DNA from 2 places in the Bacillus sp. KICET-3 genome. Region 1 is predicted to be linked to the other one. Evidence: predicted binding sites of a transcription regulator. Region 1 holds the regulator's gene; the other holds the start of a gene.
What was found. The regulator NrdR, encoded in region 1, represses ribonucleotide reductase genes. The targets are predictions, from matches to a motif close to AACACNATATATNGTGTT.

Region 1 (12,245 bases):
GGCTATCTCCTGATCACTTCACCTGTTGATTCGCTCGCGGATATCAACCAGAAGATTTGGATTCTGCTCGGCGTCAGCCTTGGAACGGCGTTTCTGATCATAGCAGGGCTTGGGGCGAGAATCACCTCGCAATACACGAATCCGATTGAATCCGCAACCCAAGTTGCGATTGAGCTAGCGAAAGGAAACTACAAAGCGAGGACTTTTAACGAAGATGAGACGATGCTGAGCCAGTCGATTAATATGCTGGCCCAGAATTTGCAGGACATGACCAGAGCCCAGGAAATGCAGCGGGACCGGCTGCAGACCGTGATCGAAAACATAGATTCCGGGCTGATTTTAATTGACGGGAAAGGCTATATTCATTTGGTGAACCGCGCCTATCAAAAACAGTTTCACGTTCAGGCGGACCAGCTTCTTTACCATTTTTATCATGAGGTGCTTGAACATGAAGAAATCATCAATCTTATTGAAGAAATTTTCATGACCGAAACAAAGGTCCGCAAGATGTTTCATCTGCCGATCCGGATTGAAAGAAGATATTTCGAAGTCGACGGGGTTCCGATTATCGGCATCAATGATGAATGGAAGGGAATCGTCCTCGTGTTCCACGACATGACAGAGAGAAAACAGCTTGAAGAAATGAGAAAGGACTTTGTCGCAAACGTCTCCCATGAGCTGAAAACGCCGATTACTTCAATCAAGGGCTTTACCGAAACGCTTCTTGACGGCGCCATGAACGAACGGGAAACCCTCTCACAATTTCTCTCGATTATTTTAAAAGAAAGCGGGCGTCTGCAAACCCTCATTCAGGATCTATTGGATCTTTCCAAAATCGAGCAGCAAAACTTCACCCTGAACATTCAAGATTGCGACATCGGTGAAATCCTTGTGGAGATTGAAATGCTTTTGAAAAATAAAGCGGAGGAAAGAGGAATCTCGCTTAGGCTCGAAAAACCGGAAGGACCGGCCGTTGCTTCCGGAGATCCGCACAGATTGAAGCAGATCTTCTTAAATTTGGTCAACAATGCCATCACATACACACCGGAAACCGGCAGTGTGACGATTTCTGCCGAAGTGCTTGAAGATGTGGTTCAAGTGAAGGTGAGGGATACGGGCATCGGCATCAAAAAAGAGGAAATCCCGAGAATTTTTGAACGGTTCTACCGGATTGACAAAGACAGAAGCAGAAACTCGGGAGGCACCGGGCTCGGCCTTGCGATCGTCAAGCATTTGGTTGAAGCGCATCACGGTGAAATCGATGTCGAAAGCGAGCAGGGAAAAGGCACCGTATTTACAGTCCGCTTAAAACGCGCTTCGCATTGATCGGAATGAACAATCTTTACAAAGGCTTTACAACTTTTATATACACCTTTAAAACTTGGTTGATAGGATCATTAGTGAACCCCTTCATCCAAGGAGCCATATGGACGGACGCGAGATCATCACGCGTCCCTTTTTTTGTTTTCTAAAAAAGGACTCTGATTTTCCTTTCAAAATGAACTTTGCTAAAATAAAATAAGCTACATATGAAGATGAAGCGAAAGGAAGCTTAATAACTCGGCTTCTTAGGAGGATCAAGATGACTGAAAGAAAAAAATTAGTATTGGTTGACGGAAACAGCCTGGCATACCGCGCGTTTTTCGCTCTGCCTCTCCTCAGCAATGAAAAAGGGATACATACAAATGCGGTGTACGGTTTTACGACGATTTTGCTGAAAATGCTCGAGGAAGAAAAACCGACTCACATGCTTGTCGCATTTGATGCGGGGAAGACGACGTTCAGGCATAAAACGTTTAAAGAATATAAAGGCGGCAGACAAAAAACGCCTCCGGAGCTTTCCGAGCAGTTGCCGTTTATTCATGAGCTCCTGGACGCCTACCGCATTTCCAGGTATGAGCTTGAAAACTACGAGGCCGATGATATTATCGGAACGCTCGCCAAATCAGCCGAAAAAGAAGGTTTTGAAGTCAAGATTTTTTCCGGAGACAAAGACTTGACACAGCTTGCGACAAAAGGAACAACTGTCGCCATCACAAAAAAAGGAATCACAGATGTTGAATATTATACCCCTGATCACATTCAGGAAAAGTACGGCCTTGCCGCTGAGCAGATCATCGATATGAAAGGTCTGATGGGCGATGCCTCAGATAATATTCCCGGCGTGCCCGGCGTCGGCGAAAAAACGGCGATCAAGCTGTTAAAGCAGTTCCACACGGTGGAAGAGCTTTTATCATCAATTGATGAAGTAAGCGGCAAAAAGCTGAAAGAAAAGCTGAGCGAATTTAAAGATCAGGCTTTGATGAGCAAAGAGCTCGCGACGATCACAACAGATGCCCCGCTTGAGATTGGTCTTGACGGCCTCGGCTACGAAGGCTTTGACAGGGAAGCGGTCGTCAAGCTGTTTAAGGATCTCGGCTTTAACTCTTTGCTGGAACGGCTTGGCGAAGATCCGGTGGAAAAAGAAGAAGAACCATTTGAGGATATTCATGTAAAGATTCAGCAGTCCATCACAGAAGAATTGTTGGCTACCCCGGCTTCATTTGTTGTTGAACAGCTTGGCGACAACTATCATGAAGCGCCGATCCTCGGTTTTTCCATCGTCAATGAAAACGGTGTGTTCTTCATTCCGAAAGAGACGGCTTTAGGCTCTGACCGCTTTAAAGAATGGGCTGAGGATGAGTCGAAAAAGAAATGGGTATTTGATGCAAAACGTGCGGCCGTCGCCTTGCGCTGGCAAGGAATTGAGCTGAGCGGAGCCGAATTTGACGTTCTTCTTGCAGCTTATATTATCAATCCAGGCCACTCGTATGATGATGTGGCAAGCGTTGCAAAGGAACATCATCTTAACATCGTTTCCACTGATGAAGCGGTTTACGGAAAAGGAGCCAAACAGGCGGTTCCGGACGAGAAGGAGCTTGCCGATCATTTGGGCAGAAAAGCCCGGGCGATTTGGGAGCTCCGTGAAAAGCTCCTTGACGAATTGGAAAAAAACGAGCAGCTTAAACTGTTTGAGGAGCTTGAGATGCCTCTCGCCCATATCCTTGGTGAAATGGAATCCATCGGTGTCCAGGTCGATGTCGACAGGCTGAAAAAAATGGGCGAAGAGCTGTCCGGAAAGCTGAAGGAATATGAAAAGAAAATCCATGAATCAGCAGGCGAAACCTTTAATATCAACTCGCCCAAGCAGCTCGGCGTCATCCTGTTCGAAAAGCTTGGATTGCCTGTCGTGAAAAAAACGAAAACGGGATACTCCACATCAGCGGATGTTCTGGAAAAGCTTCGCGATAAGCATGTCATCATCGAAGACATTCTTCATTACAGGCAAATCGGCAAGCTGCAGTCCACATATGTCGAAGGGCTTTTAAAAGTCATCCGGAAGGATACCCATAAAGTGCATACCCGCTTTAACCAAGCCTTGACGCAAACCGGCCGGCTGAGCTCGACCGATCCGAACCTGCAAAATATCCCGATCCGTCTTGAAGAAGGCCGGAAAATCCGGCAGGCATTTGTTCCGTCTCAAAAAGATTGGCTGATATTTGCGGCGGATTATTCGCAGATCGAGCTGAGGGTGCTTGCCCACATTTCAAAGGACAAAAACTTGATTGAAGCTTTTACGCATGACATGGACGTTCACACAAAAACGGCGATGGACGTGTTTCATGTATCTGAGGAAGAAGTCACACCGGCCATGAGAAGACAGGCAAAAGCCGTCAATTTCGGAATCGTATACGGCATCAGCGATTACGGGCTTTCGCAAAACCTCGGGATTACAAGGAAGGAAGCCGCCGCGTTTATTGAACGGTATTTCCACAGCTTTCAGGGAGTCAAAGAATACATGGAAGAAACAGTTCAGGAAGCAAAGCAGAAGGGCTATGTCACGACGCTGTTAGCCCGAAGAAGATACATTCCTGAGCTGACGAGCCGGAATTTCAATCTGCGCAGCTTTGCCGAGCGGACAGCGATGAACACTCCGATTCAGGGAAGCGCCGCTGACATTATTAAAAAAGCGATGATCGCGATGGCTGAGAAGCTGAAGGAGAAAAACCTCCAGGCCAAACTGTTATTACAGGTTCATGACGAATTAATCTTTGAGGCGCCTGAAGAGGAAATCAAAGAGCTTGAAAAGCTGGTGCCGGAAGTGATGGAAAACGCACTTCAGCTTGACGTGCCGCTCAAAGTGGATTATTCCTCAGGGCCTTCATGGTATGATGCTAAATAATGAAAAGGGAGTGATGATGTGCCGGAGCTGCCAGAAGTCGAAACCGTCCGGCGCACTTTAGCCGGACTTGTAATAGGGAAAACGATCGAATCTGTTGAAATTCGCTGGACAAACATCATTAAACGCCCGGCAGAACCAGAGGAGTTTGCAAGGCTACTCATTGGGGAAACGATTCAGTCAGTTGACAGAAGAGGGAAATTTTTGCTGTTTCATCTCGACCATTTCACCATGGTCTCTCATCTGAGAATGGAAGGGAAATACGGGCTTCACCAAAACGGTGAGCCTATGGATAAACATGTGCACGTGATCTTTACGTTTACGGACGGAACGGAGCTTCGCTACCGCGATGTCAGGAAATTCGGCACGATGCATTTGTTTAAACCGGGTGAAGAACAGACTGAACTGCCTCTCAAACAGCTCGGCCCGGAGCCTTTCAGCGACGAATTTACGATCGGGTATTTAAGAGAGCGCCTCAAAAAAACGAGCCGCTTTGTCAAAACCGCGCTGCTTGATCAGAAGACAGTCGTCGGACTTGGAAACATTTATGTGGATGAAGCGCTCTTCAGAGCCGGCATCCACCCGGAAACAGCGGCAAACAAGCTGACAAAAAAACAAACGGCTCTGCTTCATGAAGAAATCATCAAAACGCTGAAAGAAGCGGTTGAAGCGGGGGGAAGCACTGTCAGATCCTATATCAATTCACAAGGAGAAATCGGCATGTTTCAGCTTCAGCTCTTCGTCTATAACCGAAAAGACGAACCTTGCAAAAAATGCGGGACTGTGATCGAAAAAACGGTTGTCGGAGGAAGAGGCACGCATTTCTGCGCCACATGCCAGAAAAAATAACAATTGCATAAACTTTGTCCAGGCTTGACGCATCACGGTTCACGCTGCCGATATTTACGCTTTTGGAGCGCTTAACATCCGGCGGTTCTGTGTATTATTTCTTTTTTAAGGTGAACAACACACAGATCATTTTCCTTTCTCATATATATAAGAAGCCTATATAAAAGCTGCCTAAGGCTAAAAAACACCGCCGCATCAACAGAAAGGAAGAACCGGATATGATGTTTGCATCTTTCTTGCTGCTGGCATTCGCCGTCAGCCTGGACAGTTTTTCAGTCGGATTTACTTACGGATTGCGCAAGCTGAAAATTCCTTTTAAAGCGATTGTGATTATCGCGTTTTGTTCGGGAATCGTTATGCTGCTGGCCATGATGATCGGATCTTTATTGGCGAGATTTTTCCCGGTCGCTTTAACAGAAAGGCTCGGAGCCGTTATTTTGATGGGGATCGGGGCCTGGGTGCTTTATCAGTTTTTCAGACCGGAAAAAGAGCAGGAAATGGCCCTTTCGGAGAAAACGCTGATCAATCTTGAACTGAAATCGCTCGGAATCGTCATCCACATTTTAAGGACGCCGACAAGCGCGGACATCGATAAGTCGGGCATTATCACCGGGATCGAAGCCTTCCTGCTCGGTTTTGCCCTTTCGATCGATGCCTTTGGTGCGGGAATCGGTGCAGCCGCACTCGGATTTTCACCTGTTCCGATGAGTTTGACGGTCGCTCTTATGAGTTCGTTATTCGTATTTTTGGGCATTCAGTCCGGCCGTTTCTTATCAAGGTGGAATTGGATGGATAAACTGACCTTCCTGCCGGGAATATTGCTGATTATGATCGGAATTTGGAAACTGTAGGAAAGAGGTGCAGCCCGTGACATTGGTCATCGGTTTAACAGGAGGCATCGCCAGCGGAAAAAGCACTGTCGCACAGATGTTCCAGCAGCGCGGCATCACGGTTGTTGACGCTGACGTCATTGCGAAAGAAGCCGTTGAAAAAGGAATGCCGGCATACCGAAAAATCACCGAGACATTCGGCAGCGGCGTGTTGCTTGAAACCGGCGATATCGACCGGAAAAAACTCGGAGAACTTGTATTTAAAAACGAAGAAAAAAGGATGCAATTAAATGCGATCGTCCATCCCGAAGTTAGAAAAACGATGATCAGAGAGCGGGATGAAGCCATTCAGGCCGGAGAACGGTTTGTCGTTCTTGATATTCCGCTTTTGTATGAAAGCGGACTCGAGCATCTGGCAGACAAGGTGATCGTTGTCTGGATCCCGAAAAAGCTCCAGCTTGAGCGGCTGATGAAAAGAAATTCATTAAATGAAGAGGAAGCGCTGAATCGAATTCATGCCCAGCTTCCGCTTGATGAAAAAAGAAAAAAAGCCGACGCCGTCATCGATAACAGCGGCCGTCTGGAGGATACCGAAAACCAGCTTCAGCGCCTGCTTGAAGCGTGGTCACATACTGAGAAGTGAGTGCGGATTTTCCCGCACTCACTTTTTTTGTTATACGGAAATCCGTTCGCCGACAGCCCCGCAACGCCAGCCAGCCGTTATTCGCATACACGGTGTGCAAATTTGCTGTAAAAAGAATAAATGGTATGGCTAATTCGAAATAATGTGTTATACTTATTTTGAGCAAAACAGATATGGAATGACATAAAAATAAGGGGTGTTTGTTTGATGAAGGTAAAAGTTGCGATAAACGGATTCGGCCGTATCGGCAGAATGGTGTTTAGAAAAGCGATGCTTGATGATCAAATGGATATAGCTGTGATCAACGCGAGCTATCCTGCGGAAACGCTCGCTCATTTAATAAAGTATGACACAAATCACGGACGCTATGAGCTTGATGTCAAAGCGGGCGATGATCATCTTTCGGTAAACGGGAAAAAGGTTTTGCTGACCAATCAAAGAGATCCGAAGCTCCTTCCGTGGGCAAAACACGGAATCGATATAGTGGTTGAAGCTACAGGCAAGTTTAATTCTAAGGAAAAAGCGGAAGCGCACATTGAAGCAGGAGCGAAAAAGGTCATTTTAACCGCGCCTGGAAAAAATGAAGATATTACGATTGTGATGGGCGTAAATGAAGGCGATTTCGATGCGGAGCGCCATGCGATCATCTCCAACGCGTCTTGTACGACGAATTGTCTGGCGCCTGTCGCAAAAGTGCTTGATGATGCATTTGGCATTGAAAACGGACTTGTCACGACCGTTCACGCCTTCACAAACGATCAAAAAAATATCGACAATCCGCACAAAGACCTGCGGAGAGCGCGCGCCTGCGGTTCTTCGATCATTCCCACGACTACAGGCGCTGCAAAAGCGCTGTCGCTCGTTATGCCTCATTTAAAAGGAAGAATGCATGGCCTTGCTTTGCGGGTGCCTGTTTCAAACGTTTCTCTCGTTGATCTTGTCGCAGATTTAAAAAGCGATGTCACGGCTGAGGACATCAATGAGGCATTCCGCATGGCGGCCGCCGGTTCAATGTCCGGCATCATCGATGTGTGCGATGAACCGCTCGTGTCAGCAGATTTTAATACAAATCCATATTCCGCCGTCATTGACAGCCTTTCAACGATGGTGCTTGAAAACAGAAAAATGAAAGTGCTTGCATGGTATGACAATGAATGGGGATATTCGTGCAGGGTCGTTGATTTAATCAGATATGTCGCTTTGAGAATGAAACATCCTTCAGCTGTATAAAATAAAAGCATGGACGGCTAAAAAAATAAAAACCCCTTAACCAAAAAACCGCCTTGCAAAAAATAATCAAACAAAGTATACTATTTTTCGTGAACTTCTAGTTCGTGAGCGCTTCGGCATTACTTAAAGGGTTAGGACCTCTCCGGACTAACTTTCCCCCGTGGTAAATGACCGGTTTAGTTGCTTGGAAATTCACTTTTTAATTCTTGTTAAGGGGGGTCCATGCTATGGAAACAATGGGGCGTCACGTCATCTCCGAACTGTGGGGATGCGATTTTGATAAGCTGAACGACATGGATTTTATTGAAAAAACGTTTGTAAATGCGGCACTGAAGTCAGGCGCTGAGGTGCGGGAGGTTGCGTTTCATAAATTTGCGCCTCAAGGTGTAAGCGGGGTCGTCATTATTTCTGAATCTCATCTGACCATCCACAGCTTTCCTGAACACGGATATGCCAGCATTGATGTTTATACTTGCGGAGATTTAGATCCGAATATTGCTGCGGATTACATCGCAGAAGAGCTAAGTGCGGAAACAAGAGAGAACATTGAAATACCGAGAGGCATGGGACCTGTTCAGATCAAACAGGCCAAAGCCAAAGCACAGGCGCTTTAATGCCTGAAAAGGAGCTGGATGAAAAAGCGAAGAGCCGCTTTTTGTGATCCGCTCCTTTTTGTTTTTCCGCGAAACCAGCCCCCGCTTCTTTGAAATGGCCTTTCTTCCAGCATTCGGCATTCTCTTGCTATTTTGTTTTCTCTTGGAAATGGAGAGTTTTTTTAATAAAATATAGAGAAGAAGACAAAGGGGATATGGAATATGAGCGTTTTCCAAAAGATTCAGGGGTTTTTTTCGACCCATGCCGAAACATCCGACCACCATCCTTTGGACGAGCTGAAGAGCCGCTATTATAAAGCAACTGCAAAACAGGCGCTTGAAGCAGTAAAGGAAGTGCTGGACGGGCTTGACTGCTGCACCGCCATTTCGGTATCGGAAGAAAGAGGAGAAATAAGCGCGGAGGTTGCAAAGCCGAGAAAAGCTTTTTTGGTGGCGACCGTCGTATCGGTTCGCCCTTTTGATACAGCCGTAGATTTTAATATATCGACGGAAACGTTTTTGCCGACTGATTTTGGGTACAGCCGCAGCATGGTTTCGTCGGTTTATCGGGAATTGGACCGAAAGCTGGCTCCTGCTGTCCAAACAAACAACTGAATAGGAGCTGAAAAAATGAAATGTCCAGCGTGTCAGCATAATGGGACGAGAGTGTTAGACTCCCGTCCGGTTGACGAAAGCAGATCGATTCGCAGAAGGCGCGAATGCGAATCATGTAATTACCGGTTTACGACATTTGAAAAAGTGGAAGAAATTCCGCTCATCGTCGTAAAAAAAGAAGGAATTCGGGAAGAATTCAGCCGGGAGAAGATGCTCCGCGGCTTGATCAAAGCTTGTGAAAAGCGGCCTGTCGCTTTAAAACAGCTTGAAGATATTTGTTTTGAAATTGAAAAAGAGCTTAGAAATCAAGGTGCTTCTGAAGTGAAAAGCGAGGATATCGGCGAAATGGTGATGGACCGTCTGGCGAAAATCGATGAGGTAGCATATGTCAGATTTGCGTCCGTATACCGCCAATTCAAGGATATCAATGTGTTTATCGAGGAACTGAAAGACTTAATAAAGAAAGAACGGTAAAGAGCTGAAAACTTGATCCAGCTCTTTTCTCATGATAAAGATTTCAGGTGGATGACATGAAGACCGAAAAAAGGTGTAAAATGAGGACAAGAAACAAATTGGAAGGTTGACAAAAGATATGAGTAATTATTGGAAAGACTTGCTTCCTGTCGATCCTTACATCGTCAAGAGCCACGGGCTTCTTCAGGATTTGGACCGGCAAATTGTGACCCTGCTGTACCAGCCTTTGATCGGCTTTTTCCCGCTCAGCCTGTTTTTTACGCTCTGGGGAGAGCTGGAGCAAAACAGGGTATGGGGGAAAAGCTCGACCCACAGGCAGCTGATGGGGGCGATGCAGACAAGCCTGAAAACGATTTACGCCGAAAAGGAAAAGCTCGAGGGAATAGGTCTGTTAAAAACATATGTAAAAGAAACCGAACAGGAGCGTTTATTTATATATGAACTGATTCCGCCGCTCAGGCCGGATGAGTTTTTTCAAGACGGCATGCTGAACGTTTTTTTGTACAACCGCGTCGGAAAAGCAAGGTTTCAGCAGTTGAAAGATTATTTTTCACATCCTGCCGTTCCTGAAGAGGCCCGTGATATCACACGCTCGTTCAATGAAGTCTTTGCAGCTGTGCAGCCGAGCGAATGGAAGCTGTCAGATGATATGGCCGACGCCATGCAGCTTGAAGACGGCCAGGAATTGATGAAAGAGGGGCAAAGCAAGCCGGTCGAGGTGACGGATGATGCTTTTGACTTTCAGTTGTTTCTGGCTGGTTTGTCTGAGGCGCTGATCCCGAGAAAAGCGCTGACCGGGCAAGTAAAAGAGACGATCAAAAAACTCGCCTTTCTGTACGGCATCGAACCGCTGCAAATGCAAAACGTCGTCATGTCAGCTGTTGATGAACATGATACAATCACGACGGAAGCGCTCAGAAAAGCGGCAAGCGACTGGTATCAGATCGAAAGAAGCGGCCTGCTTCCGGAGCTTGTCGACAAAGTGCAGCCGCTCAGGCTGCGTGATTATTCGAATGAACAGCCGCCAAAGCCGTCATCAAAGGAAGAAAACTTGATCGCGCTCCTTGAACAGGTATCCCCGAGAAAATTGCTGCAGGATATTGCAGGCGGGGCCGAACCGTCCAAAGCCGATTTGAAAATCATCGAGGAAATCATGCTTGACCAAAAGCTGGAGCCGGGCGTCATCAATGTCCTGATCTATTATGTCATGCTGAAAACCGATATGAAGCTTTCAAAAAACTACACGCAAAAAATCGCTTCCCACTGGGCCAGAAAAAAAGTGAAGACGGTAAGGGAAGCCATGAAGCTTGCCAAGGAAGAAAACCGTCAGTATCTTGAATGGGCGGAAGGAAAGAAAACGCAGCGCAGCAAAAAAGTCATCAGGGAAGAAAAGCTGCCGGATTGGCTGCAAGGTGAAGCTTCCGGGGCTCATCCCGAAGGGGAGCAGGCCGTGGCAAGCAAGGAAGATTTTGATCAGCAGAAGCAACAACTGCTGGAGGAAATGAAAAAACTGAGAAACCATTCCGCCCTTTAAATGTGAGGTGAACAAGAGTTATGGAGCCGATTAAACGAGCTTTGCAAGGCGTGACGGCAAGGCCTGATTTTAAAAAGCGCCTTGAGGATATGAAAGAAAAAGTTCTTTCTGACAAGGATGTTCAGGAATTTCTCGCACAACATCAGTCGGAAGTGGACGATCATATGATCGACAGAAGCTTGAACAAGCTTTATGAATATACACAGCAAAGCAAAGCCTGCAGCAACTGCCCCAGTCTGAATGAATGCAAAAATCTGCTTAAGGGCTATTATCCAAAGCTTGTGCTGAACGGAAAAACGATTGATATCAAGTATGACATCTGTCCTGAAAAGCGCAAAGCTGATGAAAGGGAAAGACAGCGTTCGCTAATCAAAAGCATCTATATTCAAAGGGATCTGCTGGATGCCACATTTGCGGATATTGATGGGGACGACCCCAGCCGCTTGAAGGTGCTTCAGCTTGTGACGCAATTTTTCCATGACTATAACGAGACGGGAAAAGGAAAAGGAATTTATGTCCACGGGAAATTCGGCGTCGGCAAAACCTTTATGCTGGCAGCCATCGCTAATGAGCTTGCAGCAAAGGATCACCCGTCCATTCTCGTCTATGTCCCCGAATTTGTCAGAGAGCTGAAAAACGCCATTCATGACCAGTCATTGGAAGAAAAGCTCGATATGGTGAAATCCACTCCGATTCTTATGCTTGATGATATCGGAGCGGAGTCCATGTCCAGCTGGGTCAGGGATGAAGTAATCGGCACGATTCTTCAGCACAGAATGTCCCAGCAGCTGCCGACGTTTTTCTCTTCGAACTTTGATCCGGATGAGCTGAAGCATCATTTCACATATTCCCAAAGGGGAGAAAAAGAAGAGGTAAAGGCGGCAAGACTGATGGAAAGGGTGCTGTACCTGGCTACTCCCGTCCGTCTTGATGGGAAAAACCGCCGACAATAATCGCCTATGAATCAGGGAGATGAGGACATGCCAAAAAAAGCCCTCGGCAAGTGGGCGGCGGTGATTGCGATAGCGTCAGCCGGATTGTGGTTCAACGCAAAATATTTGAACCTGAATCCCCGCCATATCAGGGAAGGGGTTTTATCCTTCGGCGCTTTCGCACCGCTGATTTATATCGGATTATTAATGATCAGGCCGTTTATTCTGCTGCCCGCTTCCGTTTTCGCCGTTGGCGGCGGGCTTGCGTTCGGTCCGCTGTTTGGATCTCTGTATTCTTTTGCAGGGGCCGCAGGCGGAGCGTTTTT
Region 2 (12,245 bases), 1.3 Mb from region 1:
ATCGTCCACTATAAAGATTACTGGAATCCATTGACCGTGATCGAAGCATTTGGAGGACAGCCGGAATCCTTTCTAGCGCCAGTCCAAAACGATGATCAGTATAAGGAGTGTGGGAAATGAACGGAAACCGTATATTAATAACTGGCGGAACAGGCACAACAGGAGGCCGCATTGCCAAGCGCTTGATTTCATCATTTGAGGGGAGCATCGTACGCATTGCGAGCAGAAGGAAACCGCTGATGAGCGGAGCCGAGCATGTATATTTTGACTGGAATGATGAAACGACTCACAGGGAGGCGCTGAAACATGTTGCAAAACTGTATCTTGTCGCGCCTGTCGGCGTCTATGATCCCTCCAATGCAGTGCTGCCGTTTGTAGAACGCGCTCTTGAATCCGGAGTGAGGCGGATTGTCATGCTCAGCGCCGCAATTATCGATGAAGACGGCCCTGTCTTTGGAAAGATTCATCAGGCGGTCAAGGACCTTGCTCCGGAATGGGCGATTCTCAAGCCTTCTTATTTCATGCAAAATTTTATCAATGTCCAGCATGCAGACTCTATTAAAACGAGCGGCGAAATCATTACTGCTTCGGGGGACGGGAAGGTGGGCTTTGTTGATGCGGACGACATTGCTGAAGTCGGCGTCCGTGCGTTAATGGATGACATTCCTCATAATACAGACCACGTGATCACCGGGCCTCAAGCATTAAGCTACGCTGAAGCGGCCGCGATTATCGGCGAGGCGGCCGGGCGAACAGTCAGCCATGTCAATATTTCAGTGTCAGCACTTAAAGACAGGCTGATGAAAGCCGGATTATCGCCGGAGTATGCCAGCTTCATGGCGGACTTGGATCAAAAAATCAAGCATGGAGCTGAAAATCGCATCACCAATACAGTTGAGCGTGTAACCGGGAGAAAGCCGCGTTCATTGGCCGCCTTTGCCGAAAGCCATGCCCGATCCTGGAATCATGCTTGATTGATCACTGGCGTCAGACTTGGACTGAACGGTCGTTTTCCCCTCTTTTTTGACCGTTCAGTCTTGAATTTTTCAGTAAAATTTTTCATTGATTTCCCAGGATTCAACTGTATAGTAGGCCAAGTGTGGGTCAATCCCCATCCCCATTAAATATGCCATCGCAGCCACTTCTTCCATGGCATGGCGGTATGAAGTCGCTTGCGCTTCATTGAGCCCGTAATGAACAAATGGTGCGATTGTGCATAAGGTGACCGGTTTAAGATGGGGGAATAATGGACATTTGATCTGGTGCGCCAATGCCTCGGACTGCGGATATTGCGGAAATGGTACATCCGGCTGGGGGGCAGCTCCCGGCATATGCATATGTTCTTTGTTTTCCATCAGTTTCGTCCTTTCTCGGTAAGTTTCGTTGTATCGTATGCTCCGCTAATGTCCTGCGTGTTAGACGAAGATCACGACTTGGGATTTTTGCTGTCCTTACGATCAATCAAGCAAATAAAAGGACAGGTAGACAAAACATGAGTAGACTAAAAGAGAAATCAAAGAAGGAGGGTGTTTAAGATGGCCAAACATCATTTCCATCTACAGGCAGACTGGCCTGGAAAAAGAAACGACGTAGGAAGGATTGAAAGCGGAAATCTAAAAACCGAGATATCTATCCCAAAGGAAATGGACGGTCCAGGAGCAGGCACAAACCCCGATGAGATGCTGCTTGGCGCGGCTGCGACGTGCTATATCATTACGCTCGCTGCCATGATGGAAAGGAGCGGCCTTGAAAAAGAGGGGCTGACGATGGAATCGGAAGCTGTCGTGGATGTGACAGGGGGCGTTTTTACATATGAGAAAATCATTCACAGACCTGTGATCCGCTTAACAAAAGACGCGTCAGAAAAAGATGTGGAGCTTGCCGGAAAATTGGCTCAAAAAGCGGAAACATCATGTATGATTTCCCGGGCCGTTCAAGGGAATGTAGCCATTGAACTGGAGCCGGAGATCATTGTGCCATAAATAAACAAGGCAAGCTTGTTCAAACGGTCATCTACTGCTGCCGTTTGGCCGGCTCTAAACGTTCTGAATGAAGCTGGGCTGGCGGCTCCCCGGCTTCTTCCCCTTTTGAATGGTTTAACAAATAGACGCCGCCAATGACTAAAACGAGTCCGATGATCGTTTTTAGGCTGAACGGTTCATGAAACAATAAACAGCCGATGGCCGCGGTCAGCGCTGTTCCCGTTCCGGCCCATGTGGCATAGGCCGATGAAAGAGGGATCGTTTTTAAAGAAAAGCTGAGAAATGTAAACGATGATGCGAACCCGATTACGACGCCGATTACCGGAACAGGGGCGCTGAATCCTTCCGAAAGCTTCAGCATTGTACTTCCGAATACCTCTGAAAGTATGGCCGCCGCTAAAAATAGAATGCCTTTCATTTAAATCCCTTCCTTATGTGAGATTGATCAGTACAACGCCTAAAACTAGACAAAGAATGCCGAATACAGCCCGGCGGTTCAGTTTTTCTTGAAACCACATCACACCGATGAAGGTCGTCAGTACTGTGCCCGCGCCGCTCCATGTCGCATATGAGAGGCTGAGCGGGATGAATTGCAATGTCAGCGACATCATATAAAAGGCCAGCGCATATCCGATGACGACAAGAACCCCCGGCTGCCATCGCGCAAATCCGTCAGACACTTTCAGCATCGCGGCGGCTGCAGCCTCGGACAGGATCGCGACCAGAAGAAACAAATAGCCCGTAATCATAACACATCCTCCTCATTAAGATGACTCAATAGAAGCCCATTTCCTTCTTATCCGGCGGTCCGGAGCCCGGACACCGGGAGCGGCATTGCAGGCTTGTCCATGGCTAAACCGCAGAGCATAGCCGAAATTCCTAAAGTTGGGGACAAAAAGAAATATAAAAGGCCGGTATGATAAAGCTGGTGTCAGTTTTAGACATAAAAAAATCCCCCCGGCTATACATACCGGATGGCAAAATCCATCATAAATGATCCGAAAGATCCAAGTCAAGCGGATTGTTATGTAGAAAGGCCCCTTTTTGAGGCCCTTTATTTGTCAGTAGAATGGGTAGTAAGGAAATGGCGGGTAATAAGGGTATCCGAAAGGGCTTATCAGCGCTCCGGCTGTAAGTCCGCCTAAAAATCCTCCGAGAAATGGCCCCGGCCCGTAAAAGAATGGTCTTCCGAAGAAAGGTCTTCCAAAAAAAGGCCTTCCGAAAAATGGTCTGCCGATGATTCGATCGTCCTCAACCTGGTATAAATCGTCATGTCCGAATTCATTCATAAAAAAATTCCCCCAGTAATAAAATGATATCTGACTAACATCAATGTATTCCGCCCGGTTTTTTTTGCCTGGGCAGACGGCTATAAAAGGGCCGATTTTTTAATCAATCCGCCCTAAAAGGAGAGAGGGACATGGCATTATATCCGTCAGATTGGACGAAGGCCCCCGCGCATGCTCATGCATACAGAGCGACAACGTCTGAAGCCGAAGGACACATCCATTTGATTGAGGGATTTTCACAGCCGGCGAATGGAAGCAATACAGATCGGCATGTCCATTTCTATTCAGGGATTACGTCCTTTGACAGAAGACACTACCACAGATACTACGCGATTACGGGACCGGCGATTCCCAGGGCTGACGGGGCGCACTACCATGAGATCGAGGGCATTACCTATCTGGCCTATACGACTGCTCCGCCGATCCAGTACGGAGGTGTCGTTTATGTCAGCGACGGCTACAAGGAGAGGCACAGACACTCATATAAAGGGATCACAAGAGAAATCGTCGGAAATGAACCGCTTGGCTGGTGAAGGAAATGTTTGCCATGAAACAAAAAAGGGTAAAATGAAATAGGTGTTTTTGAACGTTAAATGGTATAATGGGAGGAGCTTGCTTAAAGAGAGTGATCATGAGTGAATAAAAAGAAACCCCCGGTCATCGTCTTGATCGGACCGACCGCTGTGGGCAAGACACAATTAAGCGTGATGCTGGCCGGCAGTTTAAACGCAGAAATTATCAGCGGCGATTCGATGCAGATTTATAAAAAAATGGACATCGGCACAGCAAAAATCAAAGAAGAGGAAATGAATGGAATACCGCATCATCTTCTTGATATTAAGGAGCCGACCGAATCCTTCTCCGTCGCTGAATATCAGGAGATGGTCAGGGAGAAAATGGCTGAAATTGAAAGCCGCGGGAAGCTGCCGATGATCGTAGGCGGGACTGGGCTGTACATTCAGTCTGTCCTTTATGACTATTCATTTACAGAGGATGCAAGCGACCCCGCATTCCGGGCGGAGATGGAAAACCTCGCGTCAACAAAAGGGGCTGATTATATTCACGGCCTGCTGGCGGTGCGTGATCCCGAATCTGCCAAAGCGATTCATCCGAACAATACGCGGAGAGTGATCAGAGCGCTCGAAATACTACATACTTCCGGAAAAACCATGACTGAACATATGGAAGGCCAGAAAAAAGACCTTTTGTACAACACGGCCCTCATCGGCCTGACGATGGATCGGGAAGTGCTTTATGACAGAATCAACAGGCGGGTCGACCAGATGATGGACGAGGGCCTGCTTGAAGAAGTAAAGCGCCTTTATGATGGACACGTCAGGGGCTGCCAGTCGGTTCAGGCGATCGGCTATAAAGAGCTCTATGCGTATCTCGAAGGCAAAGAGCCGCTGGACGCGGCAGTAGAGACGCTGAAGAGAAACTCGAGACGCTATGCCAAACGGCAGCTGACATGGTTCAGGAACAAAATGGACGTCGCCTGGTTTGACATGACGCCCCCTGTCAACATCGAGCAGAAAAAACAGGAAATTTTCGCTTATATAGCAGGAAAGCTCGAACTTTAATCGAAACAATATGTTATAGAGAAACAAGGAGGACCAGAATATGAAATCGATAAATATTCAAGATCAGTTTTTGAATCAGATCCGTAAAGAAAATACATTTGTCACGGTCTTTTTACTCAACGGATTTCAACTGCGCGGACAGGTAAAAGGATTTGACAATTTCACAGTATTGCTTGAGACGGAAGGAAAGCAGCAGCTCATATACAAGCACGCCATTTCAACCTTCGCACCGCAGAAAAACGTCCAGCTCGAACTCGAATAGCGATTCGCGGCTCAGAAAGACCATGCCCGCCGGCATGGTCTTTTTATGTATCGCCCGCCAACCGCGATGCGGTAAAATCAACTCCCGATGCATACAAATTTACAAAGCGGGCGCTAACCGATAAACTAGGTATTGTTTGAACCAAAAGGAGCAAAGGAATGAGCGAAACGATGAAACCTAAAATTGTCATTAACCACTGGGAAGAAACGTGTGAAGATGATTCCTGCTACGAATACGGAACAAGCGTTCTTGTGAATGGGAAAGAGCTGATCAGGGAAGCTTCCATTCTGACCGCCGTTAAATCGGTCCTTGAAGAACTCGGGATTGAAGCCGATATTAAAGAAGTATGCGAAAACAAGTGCTGCGACGCTTACAAAAAATAAGCGGAAAAGTCTAGTCTACTAACTCAATTTTTTTCGTGTTATGATAGATTTCGGTTTATGAGTAGGGTGAGCATCAGCTCTCATTCTACTCATATTTCTTTGGCCTGCGGGCTCCTAAGCTGGAGCTAATTGTGAACTTTCTCAACTTGCGAATCAATATATTGTGTTTTTCGGAATGATAGTATACTATATATTGTGTAAGATGAGTTGAGAGACTCGGGAACAATTTTAATAGGTCGTGATAATGATGTTTCAAATCGTATTTGATTCAAAGACGGGGAATGTTCAGCGCTTTGTGGATAAAACGCCGTTTCGGAATAAGCGGAAAGTCAGCGCAGACGAGTATTTATACGAGCCGTTTATTTTGATCACGTACACGACAGGGTTTGGAGAAGTTCCGAAAACAACTGAGATGTTTCTTGAAAAAAACGCCCATCTCTTACTGGGAGTCGCGGCGAGCGGAAACAGAAATTGGGGAGATAATTTTGCGAGGAGCGCAGAAAAAATATCGAGACAGTATCAAGTCCCGATTCTCCACAAATTTGAACTCAGCGGGACGGCTAAAGACGTTGAACTGTTTACTCAGGAGGTAGAAAGAGTTGTCACAAAATCAAGTGCCAAAATGGATCCAGTTAAACAATGAGATCATGATTCAAAAAGACGGGAAATTCCAGTTTGATAAAGATAAAGAAGCTGTACATAGTTATTTTGTAGATTATATCAACCAAAATACGGTGTTTTTTCATGATCTGAAAGAAAAAATCGATTACTTAATTAAAAATGACTATTACGAAGAAGAATTTTTAAGCCGCTACACCTTTGAAGAAATCAAAGAAGTGTTTAAAGAGGCATACGCCAAAAAATTCAGATTCCCGTCATTTATGAGCGCCTTTAAGTTTTACAATGACTATGCGCTGAAAACCAACGATAAGAAAAAAATTCTTGAACGCTATGAAGACCGGATTTCCATCGTCGCCTTATTCTTTGCAAACGGTGATAAGGAGAAAGCGAAGGAATTCGTCAGAATGATGATCAACCAGGAATACCAGCCGAGCACGCCGACTTTCTTAAATGCCGGACGCAAACGCCGCGGCGAGCTTGTCAGCTGTTTTCTCCTTGAAGTCAATGATTCATTAAACGACATTTCCAGAGCCGTGGATATTTCCATGCAGCTTTCCAAGCTTGGCGGGGGCGTATCCCTCAACCTTTCAAAATTGCGCGCGAAAGGCGAAGCCATTAAAGACGTCGAAAACGCCACAAAAGGGGTCGTCGGCGTCATGAAGCTATTGGACAACGCGTTCCGCTACGCTGACCAAATGGGACAGAGACAAGGCTCAGGCGCGGCATATTTAAACATTTTCCACCGCGATATCAACGATTTCCTTGACACGAAGAAAATTTCCGCGGACGAGGATGTCAGGGTAAAAACGCTGTCCATCGGGGTTGTCATTCCGGATAAATTCGTCGAGCTGGCAAGAGAGGATAAAGCGGCATACGTATTCTATCCTCACACTGTCTATAAAGCATACGGCGAACATATGGACGAGATGGACATGAACGAGATGTACGACCGTTTAGTGGAAGACCCGAGGGTCAAAAAAGAAAAAATCAACCCGCGCAAAATGCTTGAAAAGCTTGCGATGCTAAGATCGGAATCCGGGTATCCGTACATCATGTTCCAAGACAACGTCAACAAAGTGCACGCGAACAACCATGTGTCCAAGGTTAAATTTTCCAACCTTTGTTCAGAGGTGCTTCAGGCTTCCCAAGTATCGGCCTACACGGATTACGGCATGGAAGATGAAATCGGTCTGGATATCTCCTGCAACCTGGGTTCTTTGAATATCCTGAATGTGATGAAAAACAAATCGATCGAACAAACGGTCAAGCTTGCCACAGATTCATTGACACATGTTTCAGAAACGACAAATATCACGAATGCGCCGGCCGTCAAAAAGGCGAACAAAGCGATGAAATCGATCGGTCTCGGAGCGATGAACCTTCACGGATATTTAGCGCAGAACGGTATTTCCTATGAAAGCGAAGAAGCCAGAGATTTCGCGAACACTTTCTTTATGATGATGAACTTCTATTCGATTGAACGGTCTGCAGAGATCGCCAAACAAAAAGGGGAAACGTTCTATCAATATGAAGGTTCCACATATGCAACCGGAGAATACTTTGAAAAGTATATTACACAAGATTTCTCGCCGAAATTTGAAAAGATTGCAAAGCTTTTTGATGGCATGCACATCCCGACAAAAGAGGATTGGAAGCGTCTGAAGGAGTTTGTCGCAGAACACGGCTTGTACCACAGCTACAGACTGTGCATCGCGCCGACCGGATCAATTTCTTATGTCCAGTCAAGCACCGCATCGGTTATGCCGATCATGGAGCGGATTGAAGAACGAACATACGGCAACTCAAAAACATACTATCCAATGCCTGGACTTGCGCCAAGCAACTGGTTCTACTACAAGGAAGCGTACGATATGGACATGTTTAAGGTTGTGGACATGATTGCAACGATCCAGCAGCACGTTGACCAAGGCATAAGCTTTACATTGTTCCTGAAAGATACAATGACGACACGCGATCTGAACCGGATCGATCTCTATGCCCACCACAAAGGGATCAAAACACTTTACTATGCGAGAACGAAGGATACAGGGCAAGAAGGCTGTCTTTCTTGTGTCGTTTGATTAAAGGAGAGTATGAGAAAGTGACGAAAATATATGATGCAGCAAACTGGTCAAAGCATGAAGATGATTTTACCCAGATGTTTTACAACCAAAATGTAAAGCAGTTTTGGCTTCCGGAGGAAATCGCCTTAAACGGCGATCTTCTCACATGGAAGTACCTGGGCCAAAATGAGCAGGATACTTATATGAAAGTGCTCGCGGGGCTGACGCTTCTGGATACGGAACAGGGAAATACGGGAATGCCGCTCGTGGCGGAGCATGTCGAAGGACACCAGCGCAAAGCGGTGCTGAACTTCATGGCCATGATGGAAAATGCGGTTCACGCCAAATCCTATTCAAACATTTTCATGACTCTTGCCCCGACAGAGACGATCAATGAAGTCTTTGAATGGGTGAAACAAAATAAATACCTGCAAAAAAAAGCGCGGATCATTGTCGGACTGTATGAAAAAATCCGCCAAGGCGACAAAATCTCGCTGTTCAAAGCAATGGTCGCGTCCGTGTATTTGGAAAGCTTCCTGTTTTACAGCGGCTTCTATTACCCGCTCTATTTTTATGGACAAGGCAAGCTGATGCAAAGCGGCGAAATCATCAACCTGATCCTGCGGGATGAAGCGATCCACGGCGTCTATGTCGGCCTGCTCGCCCAGGAAATTTATAATAAGCAGACGCCTGAGAAGCGGGAAGAGCTGTATGCATTTGCGATCGACCTCTTAAAAGAGCTCTATGAAAACGAGCTTGAGTATACCGAAGATCTGTATGATCAAGTCGGTCTTTCACACGATGTGAAAAAATTCATCCGCTACAATGCCAACAAAGCGCTGATGAACCTTGGCTTTGAACCTTATTTTGAAGAGGAAGAGATCAACCCGATCGTATTGAACGGTTTAAATACGAAGACCAAGTCGCACGACTTCTTCTCAATGAAAGGAAACGGCTACAAAAAGGCGACCGTCGAACCATTAAAGGACGAAGACTTCTATTTTGGCGATAAGTAAAGACAGGGCTTGGGGAATGGTCCCAAGCCTGCAGTCTTTATATGGACTTGAATAAAAGGCGAAATGAGAGCAGAACCGATCTGCTCTTTTATCTTGAGGAGGAAACGGATACAATGGGAAAAATGGATGAAATGATTCTCGTGGCGCCGCGGGAAGAGGTATTTGCAAAAGAAACGCTGACCTTCCAAGGCGTCAATAGCGACCAGGAAACAATTCAGAAGATCATGACACAAATTGAGCGCCATTTCAGCGAAATGAGAAGGGGAGACGCAGAGGAAAACCCTTCTTTTAAACAGCCGATTCCTTATGTCGTCATTAAAAGAGAAGATGAGATATTCGTTTACGAACGGCTTGAAGGAGGCGGGGAAGCACGGCTCCATAACAAGCTTTCTCTCGGATTCGGCGGCCATATGAACTTTGCGGCAGGCCTCGATTTTGCTGATATTTTGAAGCTGAACACAGACCGGGAGCTTAATGAGGAGCTTTTGATCGCTGAATCTGATAAAGAGAAAATGATCACGCTCGGCCTCATTAATGATGATGGAAACAGCGTCGGCGAAGTCCATATCGGCATTCTTTCCGCCCTTGAGCTGAAAGCAGGCGCACGCGTTGAAGTAAAAGAAAAAGACCAGATTGCAGGACGGTGGATGAAAGCCGCCGATCTGAAAGAGAAAAGCGTGTATGACAGACTTGAACCATGGTCGCAATTTGTCGTTGATATCTTAGTATAAATAAAAAGAGGTTTGGTCTTCTCGGCCAAAGCTCTTTTTTTATTGCATATGAAACCAAAATGCGATATATTGGTTTTATGATGGAACATAACATTAAACCGCTAAAAAGAGTCTCGTTTCGTGAAGAAGTATATCAAGCGCTGAAACGCGCGATCGTACATCTCGAGCTGAAACCCGGTCAGCGCCTCCACGATCAGGAGCTTGCAGAGCAGTTCGGAATCAGCCGAACGCCTGTCAGAGAAGCGCTTAAACGGCTTGAGGATGAAGGGCTTGTTGAAGCCGTTCCGGGATCGGCGACGCGCGTCGCCCCGCTGAAACCGGAAGAGGCGAAGCACGCCTTTACCGTGACGGCGGCGTTGCACGCTTTGGCTGTCAAGCTTTCGATCCCTTTTTTAACAAAGGCAGACATAAAACAATTGGAGGCCCATAACAGAAGTTTGAAGCATGCGATTGAAAAGGAGGATATTATAGAAGCAATCGAATCAGATGAGGCCTTTCATCGCGTGTTTTTAAAGGCGTCTAAAAACCCGGAAATTACGCGCGCCCTGGAGAGGATAGCCTCCAAGATATACAGGCTCGAAATGTCGCAGTTTTCTTCAGTCAGCAGTATGAAATCCGTTGAGCAGCATAGACAGATGATCGATGCGTGCAGGAAGAAAGATGCAGAAACGGCTGTCAGACTTGCTGAGGAGAACTGGCTGAGCCTTGGAGACCGGTTGGCCGGGCATCAAGAAGAGGAGTGAAGCAATATGAGGCCGATTATTCTTGGCATTTTTGCCGCGTTCTTTTTTGCCTTTACCTTTGTGCTCAACAGGGGGATGGAATTGGAAGGGGGGAGCTGGATTTGGAGCGCTTCACTCCGTTTCATCATAATGGCGCCGCTTCTGTTCATGATCGTTTGGGCAAGAGGGAATGCAGGACGCGTTTTTCAGGAAATCAAAAAAGCGCCTTACGCCTGGTTCATCTGGAGCACCGTCGGATTTGGCTTATTTTATGCGCCGCTCTGTTTTGCCGCAGCTTTCGGTCCGGGCTGGCTGATCGCCGGCACATGGCAGATCACGATTATTTCGGGCTCGCTGATGGCGCCGCTTTTTTATGAAACGGTGCAGACGCAAGCAGGCCCCGTACAAATAAGAGGAAAGATCCCCTACAAGGGATTGATGATGTCTCTTATTATTTTGGCGGGAGTTGCGCTGATGCAGCTCGAACATGCCGCACAGCTTTCTTTTCAAGACATGCTCTACTGCGTGGTTCCCGTCATCATTGCTTCTTTTGCATATCCGCTGGGAAATCGGAAAATGATGGAGGTTTGCGCCGGCCGTTTGGACGCCTATCAACGCGTGCTGGGGATGACGATCGCAAGTCTTCCTTTCTGGCTGATCCTTTCATTATACGGAGTGATGACAGCGGGTCCTCCCGGCGGCGGCCAAGTCATTCAATCGGGTTTGGTGGCGGTGTTTTCCGGGATATGTGCGACCGTCCTCTTCTTCGCCGCAACCGATATGGTCAAAGGGGATATGCCGAAATTGGCGGCAGTCGAAGCGACGCAGTCCTTTGAGGTCCTGTTTGCCGCAGCAGGAGAGGTTTGGATTCTCTCCAGCCCGCTTCCCGGTGCCGTTTCCAGCGCAGGCATCGCTCTTGTGATCATCGGAATGGTTCTGAACAGCTATGTATCAAACAAAAAAGAAGCGGTCAAAAACGAAGTGCTGAAGGCGTAAAAAACCTGCGTTCCCTAGGGAGGGAGCGCAGGCTTTTTTTATTCCTGATAAATAAATGCATCAAATCCCGCGCTTTTCGCCTGCTGAACTAGCGCTTCAGCATTTTCTTTTGATGAAAAAGCGCCGATCTGCACTTTGTAAAGGCCGTCCCTGTAAATGACAATGGCGTCAAAACCTTTTGCTTCAGCCTGAGCGGCGAGAGAATCAGCATTATTTTTTTCTTGAAAAGCGCCGATCTGGACTTTGTAGTGAGAGGCTGTCTTTTTTGAAAGGTTAAACGCTCTTGCCAGCCCATTCGCATGCCCTCTGGCAAGCGATTGAATAAAAGCTGATGATTTCAGCTTATTGGCGTCATTGACGTTGTCGACGAAGCCGTTTTCCGTCAACAGCGCCGGCATGACCGTTTCTCTTAACACATGGAAGTCAGCGGTTTTTTTGCCGCGATCCCTGAAATCGACGGCTTTTAATATCTCTTCATGAATCCTATCTCTGTAAGTGGTAGTAGGTGCGCCGACGCCCGGATAAATATACGATTCAAAACCAGTCCCCCCGCCGGCATTAATATGGATCGAAAGAAAAAAGTCCGCTCCCCAGCTGTTT

Region 2: nrdI (class Ib ribonucleoside-diphosphate reductase assembly flavoprotein NrdI) is a predicted target of NrdR. The motif match lies at 5,679-5,696, and genes of this name have one in related genera.

The regions. Positions count from the first base shown of each region.
Region 1 is NZ_CP137345.1:3,369,816-3,382,060, reverse strand. It holds gene pnpS (two-component system histidine kinase PnpS) at 1-1,326, shown strand, start outside; gene polA (DNA polymerase I) at 1,583-4,222, shown strand; gene mutM (DNA-formamidopyrimidine glycosylase) at 4,241-5,068, shown strand; gene ytaF (sporulation membrane protein YtaF) at 5,287-5,919, shown strand; gene coaE (dephospho-CoA kinase) at 5,936-6,541, shown strand; gene R5H20_RS17215 (glyceraldehyde-3-phosphate dehydrogenase) at 6,749-7,771, shown strand; gene speD (adenosylmethionine decarboxylase) at 7,999-8,385, shown strand; gene R5H20_RS17205 (hypothetical protein) at 8,587-8,979, shown strand; gene nrdR (transcriptional regulator NrdR) at 8,995-9,453, shown strand; gene R5H20_RS17195 (replicative helicase loading/DNA remodeling protein DnaB) at 9,572-10,987, shown strand; gene dnaI (primosomal protein DnaI) at 11,008-11,940, shown strand; gene R5H20_RS17185 (TVP38/TMEM64 family protein) at 11,968-12,245, shown strand, end outside.
Region 2 is NZ_CP137345.1:2,056,912-2,069,156, forward strand. It holds gene R5H20_RS10080 (nuclear transport factor 2 family protein) at 1-120, shown strand, start outside; gene R5H20_RS10085 (NmrA family NAD(P)-binding protein) at 117-974, shown strand; gene R5H20_RS10090 (hypothetical protein) at 1,047-1,355, opposite strand; gene R5H20_RS10095 (OsmC family protein) at 1,536-1,982, shown strand; gene R5H20_RS10100 (SMR family multidrug efflux transporter EbrB) at 2,014-2,400, opposite strand; gene R5H20_RS10105 (SMR family multidrug efflux transporter EbrA) at 2,414-2,731, opposite strand; gene R5H20_RS10110 (hypothetical protein) at 3,044-3,271, opposite strand; gene R5H20_RS10115 (YmaF family protein) at 3,403-3,804, shown strand; gene miaA (tRNA (adenosine(37)-N6)-dimethylallyltransferase MiaA) at 3,907-4,851, shown strand; gene hfq (RNA chaperone Hfq) at 4,892-5,113, shown strand; gene R5H20_RS10130 (hypothetical protein) at 5,284-5,496, shown strand; gene nrdI (class Ib ribonucleoside-diphosphate reductase assembly flavoprotein NrdI) at 5,744-6,139, shown strand; gene nrdE (class 1b ribonucleoside-diphosphate reductase subunit alpha) at 6,096-8,198, shown strand; gene nrdF (class 1b ribonucleoside-diphosphate reductase subunit beta) at 8,219-9,196, shown strand; gene R5H20_RS10150 (hypothetical protein) at 9,310-9,927, shown strand; gene R5H20_RS10155 (GntR family transcriptional regulator) at 10,005-10,670, shown strand; gene R5H20_RS10160 (DMT family transporter) at 10,677-11,645, shown strand; gene R5H20_RS10165 (N-acetylmuramoyl-L-alanine amidase) at 11,684-12,245, opposite strand, start outside.